Linked DNA regions of Crateriforma conspicua. The protein of the gene in region 1 binds, or shares a complex with, the protein of each later gene. Links are inferred from orthologs where the notes say so. Each region holds a gene or a part of one and is shown on either strand. Other genes may lie near its edges. The genes, in order: uvrB and Mal65_RS15665.

What was found.
Region 2: the proteins of uvrB (region 1) and Mal65_RS15665 are in contact, whole or in part, in a crystal structure (PDB 7EGT), measured with the Thermus thermophilus proteins. The link is inferred for Crateriforma conspicua from one-to-one orthologs. Residues at the interface, in WP_096411307.1 of Thermus thermophilus: Glu23, Leu25, Arg26, Asp27, Gly28, Glu29, Arg30, Phe31, Arg55, Glu326, Asp327, Phe328, Glu379, Ser382, Gln383, His398, Gly400, Arg401; in WP_096412145.1 of Thermus thermophilus: His654, Arg656, Phe657, Gln666, Asp668, Glu669, Lys680, Arg681, Leu682, Ser683, Lys685, Tyr686, Ala687.

What each region holds. Positions count from the first base shown.
Region 1 is NZ_CP036319.1:5,402,215-5,412,053, forward strand. Bases 3,698-6,693 are described here. They hold uvrB (excinuclease ABC subunit UvrB), read right to left. Parts: upstream 6,261-6,693; coding sequence 4,134-6,260; downstream 3,698-4,133. Other genes in these bases: Mal65_RS19755 (hypothetical protein), read left to right, coding at 3,698-4,067; Mal65_RS19765 (ComEA family DNA-binding protein), read right to left, coding at 6,421-6,693. Also shown: Mal65_RS19740 (TrmH family RNA methyltransferase), read right to left, coding at 1-315; Mal65_RS19745 (N-acetyltransferase), read left to right, coding at 469-1,602; Mal65_RS19750 (beta-ketoacyl synthase N-terminal-like domain-containing protein), read left to right, coding at 1,755-3,050; more of Mal65_RS19755, read left to right, coding at 3,348-3,697; more of Mal65_RS19765, read right to left, coding at 6,694-6,930; nadC (carboxylating nicotinate-nucleotide diphosphorylase), read left to right, coding at 7,137-8,126; Mal65_RS19775 (undecaprenyl-phosphate glucose phosphotransferase), read left to right, coding at 8,237-9,700. UniProt on the Escherichia coli protein: The UvrABC repair system catalyzes the recognition and processing of DNA lesions. A damage recognition complex composed of 2 UvrA and 2 UvrB subunits scans DNA for abnormalities.
Region 2 is NZ_CP036319.1:4,303,946-4,313,875, forward strand. Bases 2,401-5,487 are described here. They hold Mal65_RS15665 (ATP-dependent helicase), read right to left. Parts: upstream 5,120-5,487; coding sequence 2,681-5,119; downstream 2,401-2,680. Other genes in these bases: Mal65_RS15660 (YecH family metal-binding protein), read right to left, coding at 2,401-2,569; Mal65_RS15670 (hypothetical protein), read right to left, coding at 5,415-5,487. Outside these bases: Mal65_RS15645 (DUF1559 family PulG-like putative transporter), read left to right, coding at 1-588; Mal65_RS15650 (SRPBCC family protein), read left to right, coding at 680-1,573; Mal65_RS15655 (DUF427 domain-containing protein), read left to right, coding at 1,789-2,286; more of Mal65_RS15660, read right to left, coding at 2,339-2,400; more of Mal65_RS15670, read right to left, coding at 5,488-5,951; Mal65_RS15675 (BON domain-containing protein), read right to left, coding at 6,557-7,711; Mal65_RS15680 (hypothetical protein), read right to left, coding at 7,995-8,372; Mal65_RS15685 (arsenate reductase/protein-tyrosine-phosphatase family protein), read left to right, coding at 8,371-9,729; rpiB (ribose 5-phosphate isomerase B), read left to right, coding at 9,741-9,930. UniProt on the Escherichia coli protein: A helicase with DNA-dependent ATPase activity. Unwinds DNA duplexes with 3'-5' polarity. Translocates on single-stranded DNA with 3'-5' polarity. Initiates unwinding more efficiently from a nicked substrate than double-stranded DNA.

The DNA.
Region 1 (9,839 bases):
GGCCTTCAAGACCGTTCGAGCGTCCAGGTCAAATTCATCGCCGGGCAGCCAATCGGACCATGCCGCTTCGCCCGTCGCGGAGACCATATCCGAGGCGGCGGCATCCGCCTGTTTTCCCGAATCCGATCCAGGATTCGCCGAAACATAGACCGCTTCGGGGCACAGTCCAGACTGCACCGCGGCCGCCGTTTCACGCCAACCGTCGATCAAAAATCGTCCGAATTGGCGGCGACGGCGGTTGTCACGAAGCCGCACCAAACGCCGAATGGTGGGATTGGCGGGGCTGCGCAGGATTGGTCGCGTCGATGAAGTCACCGCTGAAACGTCCGGGGGTGGGTCTGTTATGTTTTGGCCGAAAGTTTAGACCAATCCGATGCCGGGCCAACCGTCACCATGCCACCGCGCGGCGTTTCCCGCCATGATTTCGCCCACGTATCGCATTCGCATCCACGTCGACCGAATCTATCCATGACCCAACCGATCCGCTGCGACGCTGTCACATCCCGCCGTGACCGAAAAGAGTTTTTGGCACTGGAAAAGCGGCTGTACCAAAACGACCCGAACTGGGTTCCGCCGCTGTGGTCGGTGCGAAAAGAACTGGTGAACTTCAAGCCGCACCCGTTCTATCTGGACGCCGATTCCCAAGCGTTCCTGGCCCGCCGCGGTGATCGCGTGGTCGGACGTGTGGTCGCCATCGCCAACCATGCCCACAACCGCTACCACGACGACAAACTGGGATTTTTCGGTTTCTATGAATGCGAAAACGATCAAGAAGCCAGCGACGCGTTGTTGGCCGCGGCCTGCCAATGGTTGAAAGAAAAAGGATTGACCGACATCCGCGGCCCGGTGCACCCGAGCCTGAATTATGAATGCGGTCTGCTGGTCGACGGATTCGATACGCCGCCGACATTCTTGATCCCCTACAACCAGACGTTCTATAGCGATTTGATCGAAGCGTTCGGCTTCGTCAAATGCCAAGACATGTTCTGTTACGACGCCCACATGGATGAATTGAATGACTTGGACCCCAAGTTGGCGTTCGTCATTCAAGAAGCCACCAATCGATTCGACGTGGCCTGTCGTCCCCTGGATCGGAAACGTTTCGCCAAAGACGTCCGATCCTTTTTGGAAATCTATAATCTGTCGCTGCAGCGGACCTGGGGCTACGTGCCGATGAGCGAAGCGGAGATCAATCACCAGGCCGCCGGCTTGAAACACCTGATCGTGCCCGAATTGACCAGCATCGCGGAAATCGATGGGGAACCCGTCGGTGCCGGCTTCGGCCTACTGGACTACAACCCGATCATCCGGCGGATCGGCGGCAAGCTGTTCCCGCTGGGCTGGCTCAGCCTGCTGACCCAGCGAAAAAATATCAAACGATTGCGGGTGATCAGCACGAACGTCCTGCCGACCTATCAAAAATGGGGCCTGGGCCTGGTGACGCTGGCCCGAATTTTGCCGGACGCACTGGAATACGGCATCGAGATTGGTGAATTCAGTTGGGTGCTGGAATCCAATTCGCTGTCGCGAAACACGATCGAACGGGGTGGAGCCCGTCGCCGCAAAACCCTGCGTCTGTACGACCGCAGTGTCGATGTTTAAACGGCGGCTTGCCTAGGCATCGGCCCCATCTGCAACCATAATCGGGCTCAACGGCTGGTCTTTCGCATCCGCGCCGTTGCCCGCCGGTGCCGTCGCCGGAACCCTTGCTCGTCGCCCGTCCGCCGCAAACACGCCGCCGTCCGATTTCGTTTATGCCACAGTCTGACGTATTCATTACCGGCATCGGAATCATTTCGCCGGTCGGACTGGGACGGTCGGACTATTGGACCGGATTGACCACCGGACGTTCCGGAATCCGGTCTCTGATCGAACGCGAAGATGACGGTGCCAAGCCCACACCCGACCAGGCCCAACAACCGTTCTGGATCGGAGCCCCGGTGACCGGCTTTGACGCCAAACAATACGTGCGTCCGCGAAAAGCTTTGAAGGTCATGTGCCGCGAAATCCAAACGGCTTTCGCGGCATCCCAACTGGCGATGGATGATTCAGGTTGGTCCGATCGGTTGCCCGCCGACGATGACGGTGACGTCGCGTCGGACCGTGTGGCGACCGTGTTCGGCAGCGAAATGCTGTACGGTTCGCCCAACGAAATGATCAAGGCCGTCGAAGACTGCCGCGACGAAGACGGTCAGATCCGCGAAGCCGATTTCGGCCGCTCGGCAATGAAAGGGATCATGCCGCTGTGGATGCTGAAGTACCTGCCGAACATGCCGGCATGCCAAATCGGAATCGCGATCAACGCCCAAGGCCCCAACAATACCTTGGTCTTGGGCGATGTCTCGGGACCGGCGGCGGTGATCGAATCGATGTCCTGTTTGAATCGTGGCATCGCGGATTTGGTCATCTGTGGCGCTGCCGGGACGCGAATCAATTCCACACGTTTGCTGTACCGTCACGATCTGCCCGCCTTTGCACCCGAATCCGCGGTGACGTTTCCTTGTGACCCGCTGCAGTGCAATGCCGGGGTCATCGGCGGCGAAGGCAGTGTCGCCTTCACCCTGGAAACCGCCGACAGCATGGCCAAACGCGACGCCGAACCGATCGTCCGTATTACGGGAATCGCGTCGCGGTTCAGCCCAGCGGATTCAATGAAGCAGCGTGACCGCACCAGCAAGCGTTGCGCATCAGCCGGACGTGGTTCGTCCACGGCGATTCGCAACGCCATCGACGCGGCCCTGTCCCAGGCGGGTCGCACCGAATCGGACATCGGCGGCGTGGTCAGCCATGCGATGGGTGATCCATCGATGGACGCCGCGGAAAACGATGCACTGAAAGGCCACCTGGCGGATTGCCCCAGAATCGAACCAATGCGATTGATCGGACACACCGGCGCGGCCAGTGGATCGTTTGCCATTGCGACAGGTGCCTGCTGGTTGGCCGATGCGGGCCGCGGCGATGGCTTTCCCGGTTCACCTGATGGCGACGTATTGTGTTTGGCCCACACGTCGGAAGGTTCCGCGGTCGCCAGCATCCTCAGTCGTCCCTGACTCCTGGGATCTCGCCGCCCCCAGATCTTGCGCACCCGGGATCGAATCTCCTTGCTGCCGATTTCTTAGCGGCTTCGATTATTGCCAGCGGGTCGTCCAGTCGGTGCGGCTGAGCCTCCTTTCGCGATTGTTAAAGTCGACGCGACCAATACCGTTTTCGTGGCCAATGCACGTGGCGCTCAATTCGTCTGCCCAGAACGGAGGGTGCGGAATTTTTTGTCGCTGTGGTCAGCGTGATGCCGATGGCGAACTTACCTCCCGTCGTATCCGTTGTCTGTCCATGGAGAACCCAGGGCCGTGAAACTGAAAACATTCAAACTGTTGGCCGGCTTGGCGATCGCGATCGCCTGCTGTAGCGCCGACGTACGCCAAGCCGCCGCCGTCGATGGCAGCGAAATCAGTGGCTCCGTCGGCAGCTGGGCCCCCTTCCTACCGACCTATGAAGTCGGCGCGGCCAGTGATGACCAAGACGACTACGGGTTCTTGGCACGCCTGCGTGGTCATCACCGCTTCGACGGCTATCGCACCAGCATCGAAGGTTCGATCTTCTATGGCGATGCGGGCGACACCAGCCTGTTCGGCTACGAAGGTTTACTGCGTGACACCTGGGAATTCAGCTTTGCCGACCTGTCGGCCGGCGGTGGATTCAGCCAAATGACCTTCGACCAAGACTTCGCCGGCACCAACCTGGAAAACGATTACACCGGCGGTAAAGTCGTCGCGGGATTCGAATCCATGTTCGGACATCGCCCGTTTTGGATCGACTTTGGGCTGGGGCTGTATGACCTGAACGGCACCTTCACTCCCGCAGCCGGGCCGGTCGAAACGATCGATGAATTCACGACCACCTATTCGGTCGCCCTGCGTACCGAAGCTTGCTTCTTCGGCGTTGCAGCACGCCCGATGATGAAGTTTGAATTCCTGTCGGACATGGCCAGCTATCAAAACGGCCAACTGGGCACCGACGACGGATTCATCCTGTCGTCGGCGATCGAATTCCGCTTGGTCGGTCGCTAGTCAAAGGGGATGCGAAACCAATCGATGCGTCACACCGATGCATCGATTGGAACGATTCGCGAACCATCACCCACGCTTGGGCCGCGGCACCTTTGTCCGGCCCGATCCCTGGCGTTGACCTTTGCGACGTTTCCGCTGACGTCCGACATTGCCCGAACCGGACGAATCCTGTTCGATCTCCGACAGCGGTTTTCCGATGTTGTCTTTCAGCTGCATCACCCGATCCCTCAGCGCCGCAGCACGCTCGAATTCCAAATCCTCCGCTGCCGCCAACATCTCTTGCTCCAGCGCGTCGACATACTCGATCGTGATGTAAACGGCTTCTTCTTCCTCTTTGGCCGCCGCCGTGGTTCTGCGATGCTTGGCCGCTTCGGATTCGATTCCCGGCCGGATCGTTTTCAAAACGGTCTTGGGGACAATCCCATGCTCGCGGTTGTATTCGATCTGTAACTTGCGGCGTCGTTCCGTTTCGTCGATTGCAAGCTGCATGGCTTCGGTGACCTTGTCGGCATACAGAAGGACTTTTGAATTGGCATTCCGAGCGGCACGACCGATCGTTTGAACCAGCGACGTCTCGCTGCGCAGGAACCCCTCTTTATCGGCATCCAAAATCGCGACCAAGGAAACCTCGGGCAAATCCAGGCCTTCTCGCAATAAGTTCACGCCGACCAGACAATCGAACACGCCGCTGCGAAGCTCCTGCAACAGGTCCACGCGTTCGAACGCATTCAATTCACTGTGCAGCCATCGACACCGCACGTTCTGTTCTTGCAAGAACGTTGAAAGGTCTTCGGCCAAGCGTTTGGTCAACGCCGTCACCAACACACGTTCGTTCTTGGCCGCTCGGTCGCGAATTTCTTCCAACAGGTGAGCGACCTGGCCGCGAGCGGATACCACTTCGACCACCGGATCCAAAAGCCCGGTCGGCCGAATGATCTGCTCCACCACCTCGCCGCGTGTTCGCCCCAGTTCATATTCGGCCGGCGTCGCGCTGACGAAACAAATCTGGTGATTCCGCTGTTCCCATTCCTCGAACTTCAGCGGCCGGTTGTCCAGCGCACTGGGCAATCGAAACCCATGATCCACCAGCGTCAACTTGCGACTGCGATCGCCCGCGTACATCGCACGAACCTGGGGAACGGTCACGTGCGATTCGTCGATGAAAGTGATGAAGTCCTTGGGAAAAAAATCGTACAACGTATCGGGGGTCGCCCCCGGTGGTTTGCCCGACAACGGTCGGCTGTAGTTTTCGATCCCCGGACAATGCCCGACTTCGGCCAACATTTCCAAATCGAACTTGGTCCGGGCTGACAACCGCTGGGCTTCCAACAGTTTTCCCTGCTTTTGAAACGTCTCCAACTGCTGCGTTAATTCCTCGCGGATCACGCGCAACGCACGTTGAATGCGATCCTCCGGCATCACAAAGTGCTTGGCCGGATAGATGTAAAGCTGATCAACGACCTTGATGACTTCCCCGCTGACCGGCTTGATGATGCTGATCTTTTCGATTTCATCGCCCCACATTTCAATGCGATAGGCGAATTCTTCATAGCTGGGCCACAGCTCGATCGAATCCCCCCGCACTCGAAACTTGCCACGTTCAAAGGCGACGTCGTTGCGGTCGTACTGGATGTCGACCAGCTTCAACAGCAAATGATCGCGTCGCGTGTTTTCACCGACACGCAATCCCACGATCAGTTGTTTGTAATCTTCCGGTGAACCCAGGCCGTAGATGCTGCTGACCGAAGCGACGATGACAACGTCCCGGCGGCTGACCAGCGAACTGGTCGTCGCCAGCCGCAAACGATCGATCTCCTCATTGATCGACGCATCCTTTTCGATGTAGACGTCACGTTGGGGGATGTAGGCTTCGGGTTGGTAGTAATCGTAATAGCTGACAAAGTAGTGGACCGCGTTCTCGGGAAAAAATTCCTTGAACTCGGCATACAACTGGGCCGCCAGCGTTTTGTTGTGACTCAGGACGATCGCGGGCCGGCCGACGTTGGCAATCACGTTGGCCATGGTGTAAGTCTTCCCGGTGCCCGTCGCTCCCAACAGAACCTGCGAGTCTCGACCGCTTTCGAATCCTCGCGTCAGCTTCTCGATCGCTTGCGGTTGATCACCGGCCGGCGGAAAAGGACACGCCAAATGGAAATCGGCGCGCGGCAATTCGGGGGTAGAATCGGTCGTCATCAGACACTTTGGATTGACGGCAATGGATCGAACCAAGTCACGGGGGCCTGGGAGGGGCCAAAAATCGCAAACAAGCGTTTCGGACGCACGCCGACAACTTTCCCCGCGCGATGCCCCAGCGTACCCGCTGGCCCCACGATTGTTCCATCGGCGACGACGATTAAGGATGCGCGGCGACGAAACCGTCTGGCACAGGCGAATCAGACGCCGTCTGGGCGACGGCATAGGGGCGAATCCGCTCGATCGTCTTGGGACCAATCCCGGACACCCGCGACAGGTCGTTCAAATCAGAAAATGGCCCACGAGCCTGACGATCCGACAGAATGCGACCGGCCAGAACGGGGCCGACCCCCGGCAACAAATTCAGCTCTCGCAGCGGCGCCTCGTTCAAATCGATGACCAGCCCCGTTCGCCGGGTATTCTCGTCCGGCCAAGCAGGCGCTGTCGACGCTCGGGACGTGTCACCAACCGGGGCAGGGGACTGCGGTCGGAAGCACCAGGCCGCGGTCAACGTCGCCGCCAGCAAAACCAGCATCACGGTCAATTGGCGGCGGACCGGATCGGTGGCCAGCGGAGGCGTTACCTTCCCATCGATGACGCCTTCATTCGCGGACGGATCTTCCGCCACTTCGCGAACACGGTTCGATTCGTCAAGATGATTCTGCCGCACGACGCCCACTCCGTTGCCAACTGCCGAAGTGCCGTCCGCAAAGCAAGCCCCCTGACGCCACTCGGTCACCGCATTGTATCGCCTGAGCGACGAACTCTCGATTCACCATCCCGCGACACGGCAACAATTTCACGCGAAATTTTTGGGGCATTTGCTAGCTTTCAAACTGCCGACCCCTCCGATCCCCATTCGATCAGGCCAACGTGATGTCCGACGACGCCCCCAGCAATTCAACCGACGCCGATGAAGGCCAAAACCCACCGGTTGCACCGGAGTACGCGGAGGTCGCGGCAGACGAGACGATGGAAAACGCTCTTCGCCAATTGGTCCGACTGGCAATCGCCGAAGATCTGGGCCGATCGGTCGACTGGACCACGGTCTGTCTGATCGGCGAAGAAACTCGCGGCCAATGCTCCATCGTCCCGCGTGCCCCCGGGGTTGCCGCCGGAATGGTGTTGGTCCCCTGGATCTTGGATGAATTTGATGCCGACATTGATCACAAATGTCACATCGAAGACGGACAACCGCTGGTCCCAGGACAAGAGATCGTGACGTTGTCAGGCAACGCACGTGATTTGTTGACCAGCGAACGCGTCGTCCTGAACATCCTGTGCAAGCTGTGCGGGATCGCAACCAAGACCCGCGAATTTGTCCAAGCCATCGAAGGCCACCACGCAAAGGTCTATGACACACGCAAGACCACACCGGGATGGCGTCGCCTGGAAAAGTACGCCGTTCGAATGGGCGGCGGCCAAAACCATCGCACCGGACTGTTCGACGGATTTTTGATCAAAGACAACCACCTTGCTTTGGGTGGCGGTCCGGGTGCGACATTGGATCCCGCTGACGCGGTGCGCAAAGCGCTGCAGTGGCGCTCCGGACGCATCAACCAGTTGCCGGCCCCCGACATCGTCGAAATCGAAGTCGATCGATTGGATCAGTTGCAGTCTGTATTGCCGGCCGGCCCCGATATCGTCCTGGTCGACAACTTCACCCTGGACCAATTGCGTCAGGCCGTCGCGATGCGAGACCAGCTGAATCCGTCCGTTCAGCTGGAAGCATCGGGGAACGTCAGGATCGACACGATCGGCGAAATCGCTGCGACCGGCGTGGACCGAATCAGCAGCGGTGCATTAACCCACCGGGCCATGTGGTTGGACCTGGGATTGGATTGGTTGCCGCCACAGGCAAGCTAGGGTTGCTCGTCGCCGGGGGGGAAACATCTGTTCCGATGCATCTGTTACAGACGCATCCGAATCTCCGGTGCATTGACTCGACCCAAGCCAATATTCTCCGGTTCCATTCGATGAGTTCGATTCGGGCACACCGTCACTGGTGGGATTTTCTACAACCGACTTTCGATGCGATCGCCATCGTTTTGTCTGCCGCACTGGTCAAGTGGGCCGTCAAAGGCGTCATTGATGACAAAGTCGTCATTGCGGGGATGATCGCGACCGTCGTGTTTTTGCTGCTGTCGCAGCTGACGGGGCTGCAGCGCAAGTTCGGATCTGGGTCCGCCGACAACGAAATGTCGGGCTTGGCGGTGACATGGACGCTGACCGTCTTGGTCATGTCGATGATCGCCTTTGCGACACGTTACGGCCAAGAATTCGCTCGCTCGGTGATCCTGGCATGGATCGTCGTCGCGCCGTCAATGATCGGGTTCTTTCGAATGTCGATCCGGTTGGTGCAAAACGCGATGAACCGCCGCGGAATCGGCGTGCGGCGTGTGGCGATTGCCGGCTTCAATCAGTTGGGGCTGCGCACGGCACACAATATTGAACAAGATCCGTCGATCGGTTTTCGCATGGTCGGCTTCTATGACGACCGAAAACAAGTGCGCCCGGACGATTCCGACAAAGACGACATCGAAAAAGACGCCAAGCCGATGGACGCATCTGGTCCCGAATCGGAGCAACCACTGTCGGCCGACCACCCGCTTCACGGCGGCTTGGATGCATTGGTCACCGCAGCGAAGGCCGGCGAAATCGATACCGTCCTGATCACGTTGCCGATGCGGGCCGAAGCCCGAATCCGCGGTCTTCTGGATCAGTTAAGCGATACCACGGCATCGGTCTACATCGTGCCCGATTTCTTTGTGTTTGAACTCTTGCATTCCCGCTGGACCAACATGGGCGGTTTGCCGGCGGTCAGCGTTTTCGAAAACCCGTTGTTCGGTGTCGACGGCATCGCGAAACGACTGTTCGACGTCACCGTCGCCTGTGCCGCGCTGCTATGTGCCGCGGTGCCCATGACGTTGATTGCGATCGCGGTGAAAGTGACATCGCGAGGCCCGGTCTTCTTTCGCCAAAAACGATACGGCTTGGACGGCAAGGAAATCTTGGTCTGGAAATTCCGCAGCATGCGGACCTGCGACAACGGCCCGGTGGTCAAGCAAGCCACCAAAGACGATCCTCGAATCACGCCGCTGGGCGGGATCCTACGGAAAACCAGCCTGGACGAATTGCCGCAGTTGTTCAATGTCATCGACGGCAGCATGTCCCTGGTCGGCCCGCGTCCCCATGCCACGGCACACAACGAACAATACCGCGGCCAAATCCGCGGCTACATGCTGCGGCACAAGATCAAGCCGGGGATCACAGGACTGGCGCAAGTCAACGGATGCCGCGGCGAAACGGAAACCATCGACAAGATGGAAAAACGTGTACACTTTGACCATCAATACATACGGTCCTGGTCGATCTGGCTGGACCTGAAAATCATGTTCAAAACACTGCTGGTGGTTTGGACGCAGCCAGAGGCCCGCTAGATTTGCCTCGCCGGCACTGGACCGGCACAAGCCGATTCGACACAATATCGGCTGACCCGGGGTTGTAGCTCAGCTGGGAGAGCGCTGCGTTCGCAATGCAGAGGTCGGGAGTTCGAATCTCCTCAGCTCCACTTTCCGA
Region 2 (9,930 bases), 1.1 Mb from region 1 along the record:
ACGTGTCCTTCAGATGGCGGGTTGGGCGCATCGTATCGCTTCAGTTTCGGAACATCGATCACTGCCCAGCCTACCCTCAAGGAGTTCATCAAGGATGCAGGCGACGGAATCGCGCTGTCATGGGACAAGGCCCGGAGGCCTCGCGATGTTCGCGACGGTCTCTCGAACACAACGCTTGTCGCTGAACGCCTTTCCGGAGCGGGGAGCCGACAGGTGCGGAGGTCCATTCTGGGAGCCCCATTCCTGAATCGCATTCGGAAGCCTGGCGCCAGTGGCTACACCTCTGAAGCTGTTTTGATGGAGCGTTTGTGGGAGTCCGGGCATCTTGCCTTCGATTATGGAGGAGTCGATTGGCCGTCGCGACTCCTTCAGGCGGTGGGATTCAACCATATCTTGCCGCCGATGACCCCCTACGCCGCGACCTTCAACGAGGGCGTCAACCCGATTTACGCCAACTATGCGATCCTCCCGGCCACGAGCGCCCACAGTGGCGGTGTCAATCAACTGTTGGCCGATGGCTCGGTCCAATTCGTCACGTCGAAGATCGATGCGACCGTTTGGTTGCAATTCGGTAGCGTGGGGGAATGAAGCTTGTAGATGGCACGCCTCCTCGCAGCCCCCCCAATTTGAAACCGCAAAGGGGACGGGGGCAGTTTTTCCATTTGAGAGGAGCGACGCGGTGATGTCCGAAACGTCGATGGGGCGGTTTTGCCGACGGTGGTTCTATTGCTGGCTGGTCGCCAGTGTCAGTCTGTTTTTCGTCGGAGCCGCGTTTCACTTTTTGATCCCCGTCTTTGCGCCGCATGTGCCGGAAGCGTTTGAGAACACTCACCTTTTTCGACCATGGTCAGGCTGGACATCGGCCTACATGGCGATTCACCCGCTGATCTTTGCAGTGGTTTTTTCCGCGTTCTTTTTGGGGCTGCGCGACAGAACGGCGTTTCCGGCGGGGGTTCGCGGAGGTGCGTTGTACGGGATCGGCGTTTTCGTGGTGGGCAGCCTGCCGGTTTTTCTGCTGGTCTACGCCGCCATGGCTATGACGACCGAGATCGCGGTCCTTTGGACTGTGCAAAACGCGATGCAATATCTGATCGCCGGCGCGGCGATGGGCAGCGTGGCCGACGGAGTTCATATTCAGGCGGCCGTCAAGCTTCCGGCACCAGCGAATCGCGTCTGGGATCTACTGTTGCGGAAGGATACGTTCCTTGAGATCACGCGAGGCATGATGGCGTACGAGAATACAGGCAGTTGGCCGGAGACCCTGTTTTCACCGGACACAACCTTGACGACTCGCGTGCGTCCCTTCGGTATCGGTCCCGCTTCGCGGCATGAAGTACGCGTCGTGCAGGTGGACGCATCCCAGCAGGTGATCCAAACCGACGAGTCGGGAGGCCTTGTTACGACCTGGCAACACACCATGCGGATCGAATCGCTATCGGATCAGCGATGCCGATACATCGATCGCATCTTTTTGCACGCCGGCATCATCACTCCAGCGATAGGACTGTTTGCGATGGTGTTCTATCGCTATCGCCAGCACCGTTGGAAACGCTTATTGCGGAGGAGCGTTTAATAGTCAGGCCATCTGTAAAAGGCAGGCCAAGCAGTGGCGGTGGTCAGGTCCTGAATGCTGGCGCATCCAGCTACCGGTGGTGGTGGTGAGGGCAGGGGCCTGAATGCTGGGGCATCCAGCTACGGGCGGCGGCGGTGAGGGTAGGGCGTCTGAATGCTGGCGCATCCAGCTACGGTTGAGAGCGGGGTGGCTGGACATCCGGCTAACATCATCACATGCGACCTACACCCGACCCGGTCGGCCCGGGACAAGAATCCGTTTGGGACTATCCGCGACCACCGGCACTGCAGCCCGCCGGGCATCGGTTGAGGATTGTTCATGCCGGCCAAACCATCGCCGAAACAACGCAAGGTTTCCGCGTTCTGGAAACCAGCCATCCGCCGACCTACTATTTCCCGCCGGGCGATTGCCGACTGGACTGGATGCATCCCGCCGGCGGTGGTTCGTTTTGCGAATGGAAAGGCCCGGCAAGCTATCTGGATCTTGAAATGCCGGGCGGAATAAGCGTGCCAATGGTCGCTTGGTTCTATGCGGATCCGACGAAGCGTTTCGCACCCATCGCTAGGTTCCTGGCCTTCTATGCGAACAAGGTCGATGCGTGTTACGTCGGCGATTGGCAGGCGACGCCTCAGCCGGGCGGTTTCTATGGCGGATGGGTGACACCGAATTTGGCGGGTCCGTTTAAGGGTGGGCCGGGTTCGATGGGTTGGTGAGGTGGAGGCCTGAATGCCGGCGCATCCAGCTACGGGTGGAGGCGGCGAGGGTTTAGTGGTCGCAGATTTTGTCAGGCGTGGTGGTGAAGCCGCCGTCGGTCGGGGTCAGCTTGCCGCGTTGGTCCAGGAAGACGACCAGTTCGGCGGCCGTCATGCCGCTGGCGCTGCAGGTACAAAAGCGAGCCGTGACGCCGAATCGTTCAATGACCGCGGTCTGCAGCGAATCGGCGTCGTAGGCTTGTCCGCTTTCGACCATCATTCGCATGACTTCGTGACCATGGATCTCGGGCTGGTCACTGGAAACAGGATCCACGGTGGGCAGTTTGCCGTCGTCCGATCGGCCGTTCGGGTTGGATGTGTCCATCGGATGGATGCCTTGTGCTGAATGGGTTGCCTATTGAACCAGACTGAGATCGGCCGCCGCATAGGCGATCAGAAAACTGGCTTCTTCGTCCGCGAATTTTACCTTCACACTACGTTTTGGTCCTCGGCCACTGACCGCGACAATCGTTCCTTGGCCGTAACTTGGATGCGAGACCACGGCGCCTTCGCGGTAGGCTCCGGGCGGAGTCGCGCCGGCGGCCATCAGGTCGGCTGCTGTTTTCAGCCCACCTGCAATGGAGACTTTGGCTTTTCCGCGCTTGGCGGTTCGCCGATACGACGATTCAGTGGCGACGGCTTCGCGCACGACATCGTCATCACCCTCGTGATCGGGCAACTGGCAAACATCTTCATCGGTGATGACGGGTGGTTGCACCTGAGACGTCTGGTCATCGGATGCCGTTGCATCATCGCCGACTTGGATCGCGGGCAGATCCCAGCTGTCGGGATAGCCGCCGTCGCTGTATTCGTTTTCGAAGAAGTCACGATCGACGGACGATTCGACCAGACGCATGTCTTCGCGTGGCAGTTCGGTCAAGAAGGCACTAGCCACCACCGGTCGCATGTCTCCCCGGATGCTACGCCGTTTACAGTGGCTGAGTTGCAGCCACTGTTTGGCGCGCGTGATTCCGACGAACAACAACCGTCGTTCTTCCTCGTACTGGGCTTCGGTTTCGCGAGACCGGCGGTGGGGCAACAGTTCGTCTTCGACCGCGATGATGAAGACGCGAGGAAACTCCAATCCCTTGGCCGCGTGCAGCGTCATCAACGTCACCCGATCATCGGATTCTTTGAACGCGTCGACGTCCGAAACGAGGGCCACCTGTTCCAGGAATAATTCCAATGAACCTTCGTCGGGATGCTGAAGATCAAACTCCACCGCCGCGTTGATCAATTCGTCGACGTTGGCAACCGGATTGTTGGTTGTGCTTTCGACGCTGGTCCGTTCCAGGTAATCGTTGAACTGAGTCTCTTCGACCAAATATCGCAGCAGGTCTTCCAGCGTCGCGGTCGCTTTGACTCGCAGACGGTCGTACAGACGCACGAAGTTCAGCACCATTGAAGCGGAACGCTTTGGCAGCGATTCGATCTCGTCGGCACGTCGGGCGGCTTCCAACATTGGAATGCCCAGCCGATCGGCATGCTGTTGGATTCGTGCGATCGTTTTCGCGCCGATTCCACGCGTTGGTGTGTTGATCACCCGCAGCAAGGCGACGTCGTGATTGGGGTTGTTGATCAGATGCAGATACGCCAACAGATCCTTGATTTCTTTGCGCTGATAAAACTCCAACCCGTTGACGATCTGGTAGGGCAAGCCCCGCTTTCGCATCGCATGTTCCAGCGATCGGGTCAGCGCGTTCATTCGGCAGAACACAGCGAAATCGCGCGGCCGCAAGCCTTCGTTGTGAATCGCATCCAGTATTTGGTCCGCGATGTCGTCGGCTTCTTCGTAACCGTCTTCGTAAATCCGCAGAACGACCGGATCGCCTTCGGGGTGATCGGTGAACAATTCCTTGTGCTTGCGTCGACGGTTGAAGCGGATCAGTTGGTCGGCGACACGCAAGATGTTCGGGGTGCTGCGATAGTTCTGTTCCAGCCGAACGGTGGTGACGTTGGGATAGTCTTTTTCGAAGTCCAGGATGTTATTCAAATCCGCGCCGCGCCAACCGTAGATCGACTGGTCGGGATCGCCGGTGACGGCCAAGTTCGGCTGTTGGATCGACAAAGCGCGGACGATGGCGTATTGGGCCAAGTTGGTGTCTTGGTATTCGTCGACCATGATGTAGCGATAGTGCTGGTCCAGGCTGCTGCGGACGTCGGGGTTTTCACGCAGCAATCTTGCAAAATGGAACAGCAGGTCATCAAAGTCGACCGCGTTTGACGTCAACAGTTGTTGCTGATAGACCGGATAGACGCGTGCGGCGATTGCATCGCGGGCGGTCATCGATGACGCGTCGGTCATCATTTCCGGCGGGATCAACCGGTTCTTGGCATGGCTGATCGACGCGGCGATCTGTTCGGGCGACGTGTGGGTCGTGCTGACGCCGGCGGCTTCGATGGCCCGCTTCATCGCCTGTTTTGAATCCGACGTGTCATAGATCGAATAGTTTTCCGACAGCCCCACCATCGATGCATAGCGACGCAGCTGTTGAGCACAAAATCGGTGAAACGTCCCCATCCAAACCGGCCGTCCGGGCGCAAGACCTTGCACCCGAGTCCGCATTTCGTCGGCCGCCTTATTGGTGAACGTCAGCGCCAAGATTTGGTGGGCGTCGATTCCGTGGTGCAGCAGGTTGGCGATGCGGTGGGTGACCACACGGGTCTTACCACTGCCCGGTCCGGCCAGAATCAGCAAGGGACCGTCGATGTGCTGGACCGCTTCGCGTTGGGGCGGGGTCAGGTCTCGGAGAATCGCATCCATGGCCGAGGCGTTGCCAAACGTTGAAGTCATCGAATCAGAATCGGCGTGCCGGTCCGCCCGGATCCCGTGACAGGAATCCAGATCACGGCGGCCCGCCGGTACCTGAACAAGTTTAACGTTTGCCCCAGATCCTGTCCCACCGCTTGAGCGGGGTGAACAGGACGCCGACCGCAAAATTTGCGTTGAATCGATCTGCGTTGACGACCAAAAACGGGCCGGCTTGTCGATGGGATGGTGGCCAATCAAAAAAAGCCCGAACCGTTGCCGGTTCGGGCTGTTCGCAAACTTTCGGTCAGAAAGTGGTCAGATCGCTGTGTGCGAGGCCTTACAGGTTGGGTGTCGTGTAAGGTTCGACGTCGCCGACCATGTGGAAGTGGTTATGGTCGATGTAGACCACTTCGATTGCTTCGCGGTCATGCAGCGTGTGCGGGACCGGGTAGCCGACGGTGGTCTTTTCGTCGAAGTAGACCGTGCACTTGTAGTGGGCGTGGTGCAGTTGGGCCGGTCCGATCAAAGGATAGAAACGCGGCGGATCGACGTAGTCGGCGATCTTTTCCTTGATGATGCGAACGTCGTTGCGTTGCTTTTCCCAAACGAACGGGATGCCGCCTTCGATCGGGCGAGCCTTTTCCAGGGCGTGGATGATTTCATCATCGCTGGGCGGATCCAACGCGACCGGGGGTCCACCGGAGGTGGTCGGTCCCAGGATCGGCACCCGGCCGTATCGTTCGTGTTGCTCGAACTTGTCTTCCTGTTTGTGTTGGAAGTACGGGCTGACGGGCAGTGGCCAGCCGACAAAGCCGAGATTGTAATTGTGCGAAACACCGTAACAGCCGGTGGACGAAACGATCACGACCGCCATGGCGGTGAGCGTCCAGTGGCGTACACGCAGGCGAAGTGTGTCATTCGACATCGCCGCTCCTTCGACGCTTCTCGTGGTCTGATTCATGCTGGTCATCCGAGCAACCTTCCGTAATTTCTTGACCGTATCGCCGCCGCTGCGTTGGGATCGAAAAGACCTAAACGCACGATCTGATCGGCGGTTTGCGTAGTGTACTTATCGTGTGAACTTAGAACGATCTTGCGGGTAATTCGGAAAATCCGAAGCAAAAGGATCGCAAGGACAGGTGCCGCTGACTGGATCCAAGGCATCGGGACCGGGCGACTGGGTCCCCGAGCAACGACGGACGAGATGATCGGCGCGGCAAAGGGGAGCCCCACTCGAGTCTTCTTGGGTAACCGTCGCCTGATTCCCCGTGCCCCATTTCCTGCCCAGTCCCCTGTGATCTATTGCCTTTGCCCTGTCACCTGTGACCCGTTTACACGCCGCCCGCGACGCCGGCACGAAAAAACGCCCGTCCGTCTGTGATTCACAAACGAACGGGCGTGTCGATTCAGAACATGGCGGAACCGCCGGTGCGGTCAGAGCCGGTTCAGCCGATCGGTCCTGCGTTTTGGTCTCAGGGCTTAGCGATCGGTGAAGTCCAGGTACCACCAGCCGTCATCCCATTCCAGGCTGACCTTACGCCATCCCAGCGGAACTTGCGGATAGGGGTAGAAGGGGCCGATGTACGGGAACGCCGAAGGGCTGTACTGCTGCGGATAGGTCACCGCGGCGTAGTTCGGGTAAGCGGCGTAACCTGGCCAAGCGTAGTTGGGCAGGTAGGGCTGGTCATAGCGAGGAGCCGCGGCACCTTGGTAGCCGTTCATCGGCACCGGTTGGCCCATGACGGGAGCGCCCATCACGGTGCTGGCCGGAGCCGCCTGGGTTTGTTGCATCGCGCCGCCGCTGCGGTACGGAGCCGCCTTGACGGGGACTTGCATCGGTGAGCTGGCCGGACGCAGGTTCATCTTTTGCAGGTTCGAAACCGGTTGGACCGGCGATTCCAGCAATTCGATCGACGATTTGACGTCTTGGACGCCGGCGACGCTGCGGACGACATCCAAGATGGTGTCGCGTTGCTGGGCGTTGCGAGCCTTGCCTTTGACGGTGACAACACCGTCTTGGGTCGAAACGTCGACGCCGAAGCCCTTCAGTTGACCGCGGCTTTGGGCTTGGCCCAGTGCAGCGATGACTTCTTGGGTCAGGTCGACCACGGGCTGAGCAATCGGTTGTTCGAGCGGCTCGGCGGCGGCGGTCGGCATCACGGTGCCGGGCATGACTTCGGCGGCTTGCTCGGGCACGGCAACCGGTTCAGGCACAGCGACCGGGTCGGGGGTCGTGTCCTTTTGCAGCTTGGCGGCCGTTTGAGCCAAAGCTTCGCGGAAGCTGAAACCTTCGTCGACCTTGGCCACGGCGGCCTTGGGGCGAACGACGGTGGTGGCTTCCACGGTCACTTCGTCGACGACATTTTCAATGCCTTCGATGCCTTTGACGCTTTGCAGAACCAGCTGTTTTTGTTCTTGGCCGGACACGTTGCCGCGGAACAGCACGACGCCGTTATCGACCTTCATGTCCAGCGTGAAATCCTTCAGCTGGCCAGAATCGCGGCCTTCACGCAGCCGCTGGATGACTTGTTCAGCGATTTCGCGGTCACCGGCCAGGCCGGTTGACTGCCAAACGCCCGTGGATCCGAACGCAGCGATTGTCGCCAGCGCCAATCCAAAATATTTCCGTCGCATGGAATGCCTCCCTACAGTCCTGAATCGCTCCGGTATGTCAATGCTGGAAAGCCGAGCCGCTCCGTGCGGTCGTGGGTTCACGCAATCATTTTTGGCGACTGCACCATTCCAGCGGTCAGTTCAGACCGGTGTTATGGTCTGTTTCGGTTCTGACGAAGCACTGGTGGTAGGTTTTTTCCGATTTTGACCGTGATTCCTGTGATTTGGATTGCTCGGGTGTCAAAGTTTGACGGCGTGGGAAGCTGATCCTGCTGGGAAACCTGTCACCACAGCGGTCGGCCCATCACCCCTGACGCATGCCGCGAACGACCGCACCGATGGCCACGATCGCGCCGGCGGCGGGAATCATCACCAAAGCCAAGCGTGGCTGTGCGGCGATCGCGGCCAGAATCCCCAAACCGGCCATCAACGCCACCGGCGGAAACCAACGGGCGGGTCGGCGGAGCGAGTCCCAGGCCAGCCAAACGGCCGCAAAGACCAGTCCGATGCGGAAACACGCGGCTCCGAAAAACTGGCCACCGGCGGCGGTTTCACTTTGGCGGACCACCACGGCGACGACGAACAGAATGACCGCGATCAACAGCACCGCATGACGCATCCAATCGATCCCGCCGGATCGGCGGGCGGTGGACGACGGGGGCGATTTCGATCGATCAGTCATGGCGGCCATTCTAACGGCCGCCGGAAAAATCGAAACTTCCGGCCCACCGCGGGGCGGCTTTTGGATCACGGATCCGTTCGATGGATTGACGCATCCGGACCATCGGGCGGTACAATCGCGGTTTGCGGTCGCCGCCCCTTTGGTGCGGACGATCGTGGCCGGCCAGTTTGCGACCACTCATTTGCCCATGCTGCTTGATCTACAGTCGACCGACGACATCCGGGACATGGTCCATCGGACCGTCCAGGCTTTGGTCGAAGGTCAGGTGGTCGGGTTCCCGACGGAGACCGTTTACGCCTTGGCCGCTCATTCGCTAAGGCCCGATGCGGTCGCCAAGTTGATGCAGATTCAATCCGACTGGGGATCGACGCCGATTTTGTCGGTCCGCAGCGGCGAGGCGGCGGAAGACTTTCTGCACGGATCGTCGCCCATCGTCCGGCGGTTGTCGCGGCGATGTTGGCCGGGACCGCTGATCTTGCGGACCCAGTGTGACTGGAAACAATCGGCGGCGTCACGCTTGCCCGCCGAAACCATGCGTGCGGTGTGCGGCGGAGACGACCAGATCGCCTTTCGCGTGGTGGACCAACGTGTCTTGGGACAAGTCCATCGTTACTTGGCCGCGCCGCTGGTTTTGGCCACGGCCGAAACGCTGCCGGAAACCGAGACCGGCGACCCGTGCAGCGATCCGGTGGACGCATCGGGAACCGCGTTTCCCACGAATGCCAAGTCGATTGCACGTCGCTGTGGTGATTCGGTGCCACTGCTGCTAGATGACGGTCCGACTCGTTATGGTGGTTGCTGTAGCGTGGTCCAAGTGAAGGATCACCACTGGCAACTGATCCGCCAAGGAGTCATCGAGCGCGACGCCATGAGTCAATTTGTCAAACCCGTGATCGCCCTGGTCTGTACCGGCAATACGTGCCGCAGCCCGATGGCCGAAGTCCTGCTGCGACATCTGGTCCAGCAACGTTACGGCAGCGACGACTTGGTTCAAATCGTGTCCGCCGGCGTGGCCGCGGGAATGGGCAGTGCCGCCAGCCCACAAGCGGTGGAAGTCATGTCCGATCGCGGGCTGGACCTGACCGAACACGGCAGCCGCATGCTGGATGATGCCTTGGTGGCGTCGGCCGACCTGATTTTGACCATGACGCGAGGCCATCGTTCGGCGATTTTGGCCGCATGGCCGGATCTGCACGACCGTGTCCACACCCTGCGCCGGGACGGCGGTGACATTGCCGATCCGGTCGGCATGCCCGTGGAATGCTATGTGCAATGTGCCGACCAGATCCAACAGGAACTGTCGGCTTGGCTGGATGCACTGGGCGATGACTTTTTTCCGGTCGAAGCGAAGACATAAGGAATCATCCGATGATGAAGGTCTGTATCGCCAGCGATCACCGGGGCTATCACATCAAGGCACGCTTGGCCCAGGCGTTGGCCCAAAACGGCTTTGACGTGTCCGACGAAGGCACCGACAGCGATGAACCGGTCGATTACCCCGATTACGCCAAGATCGTTGCGGGCAAAGTCAGTCGACACGAAGCGGAACGTGGCATCT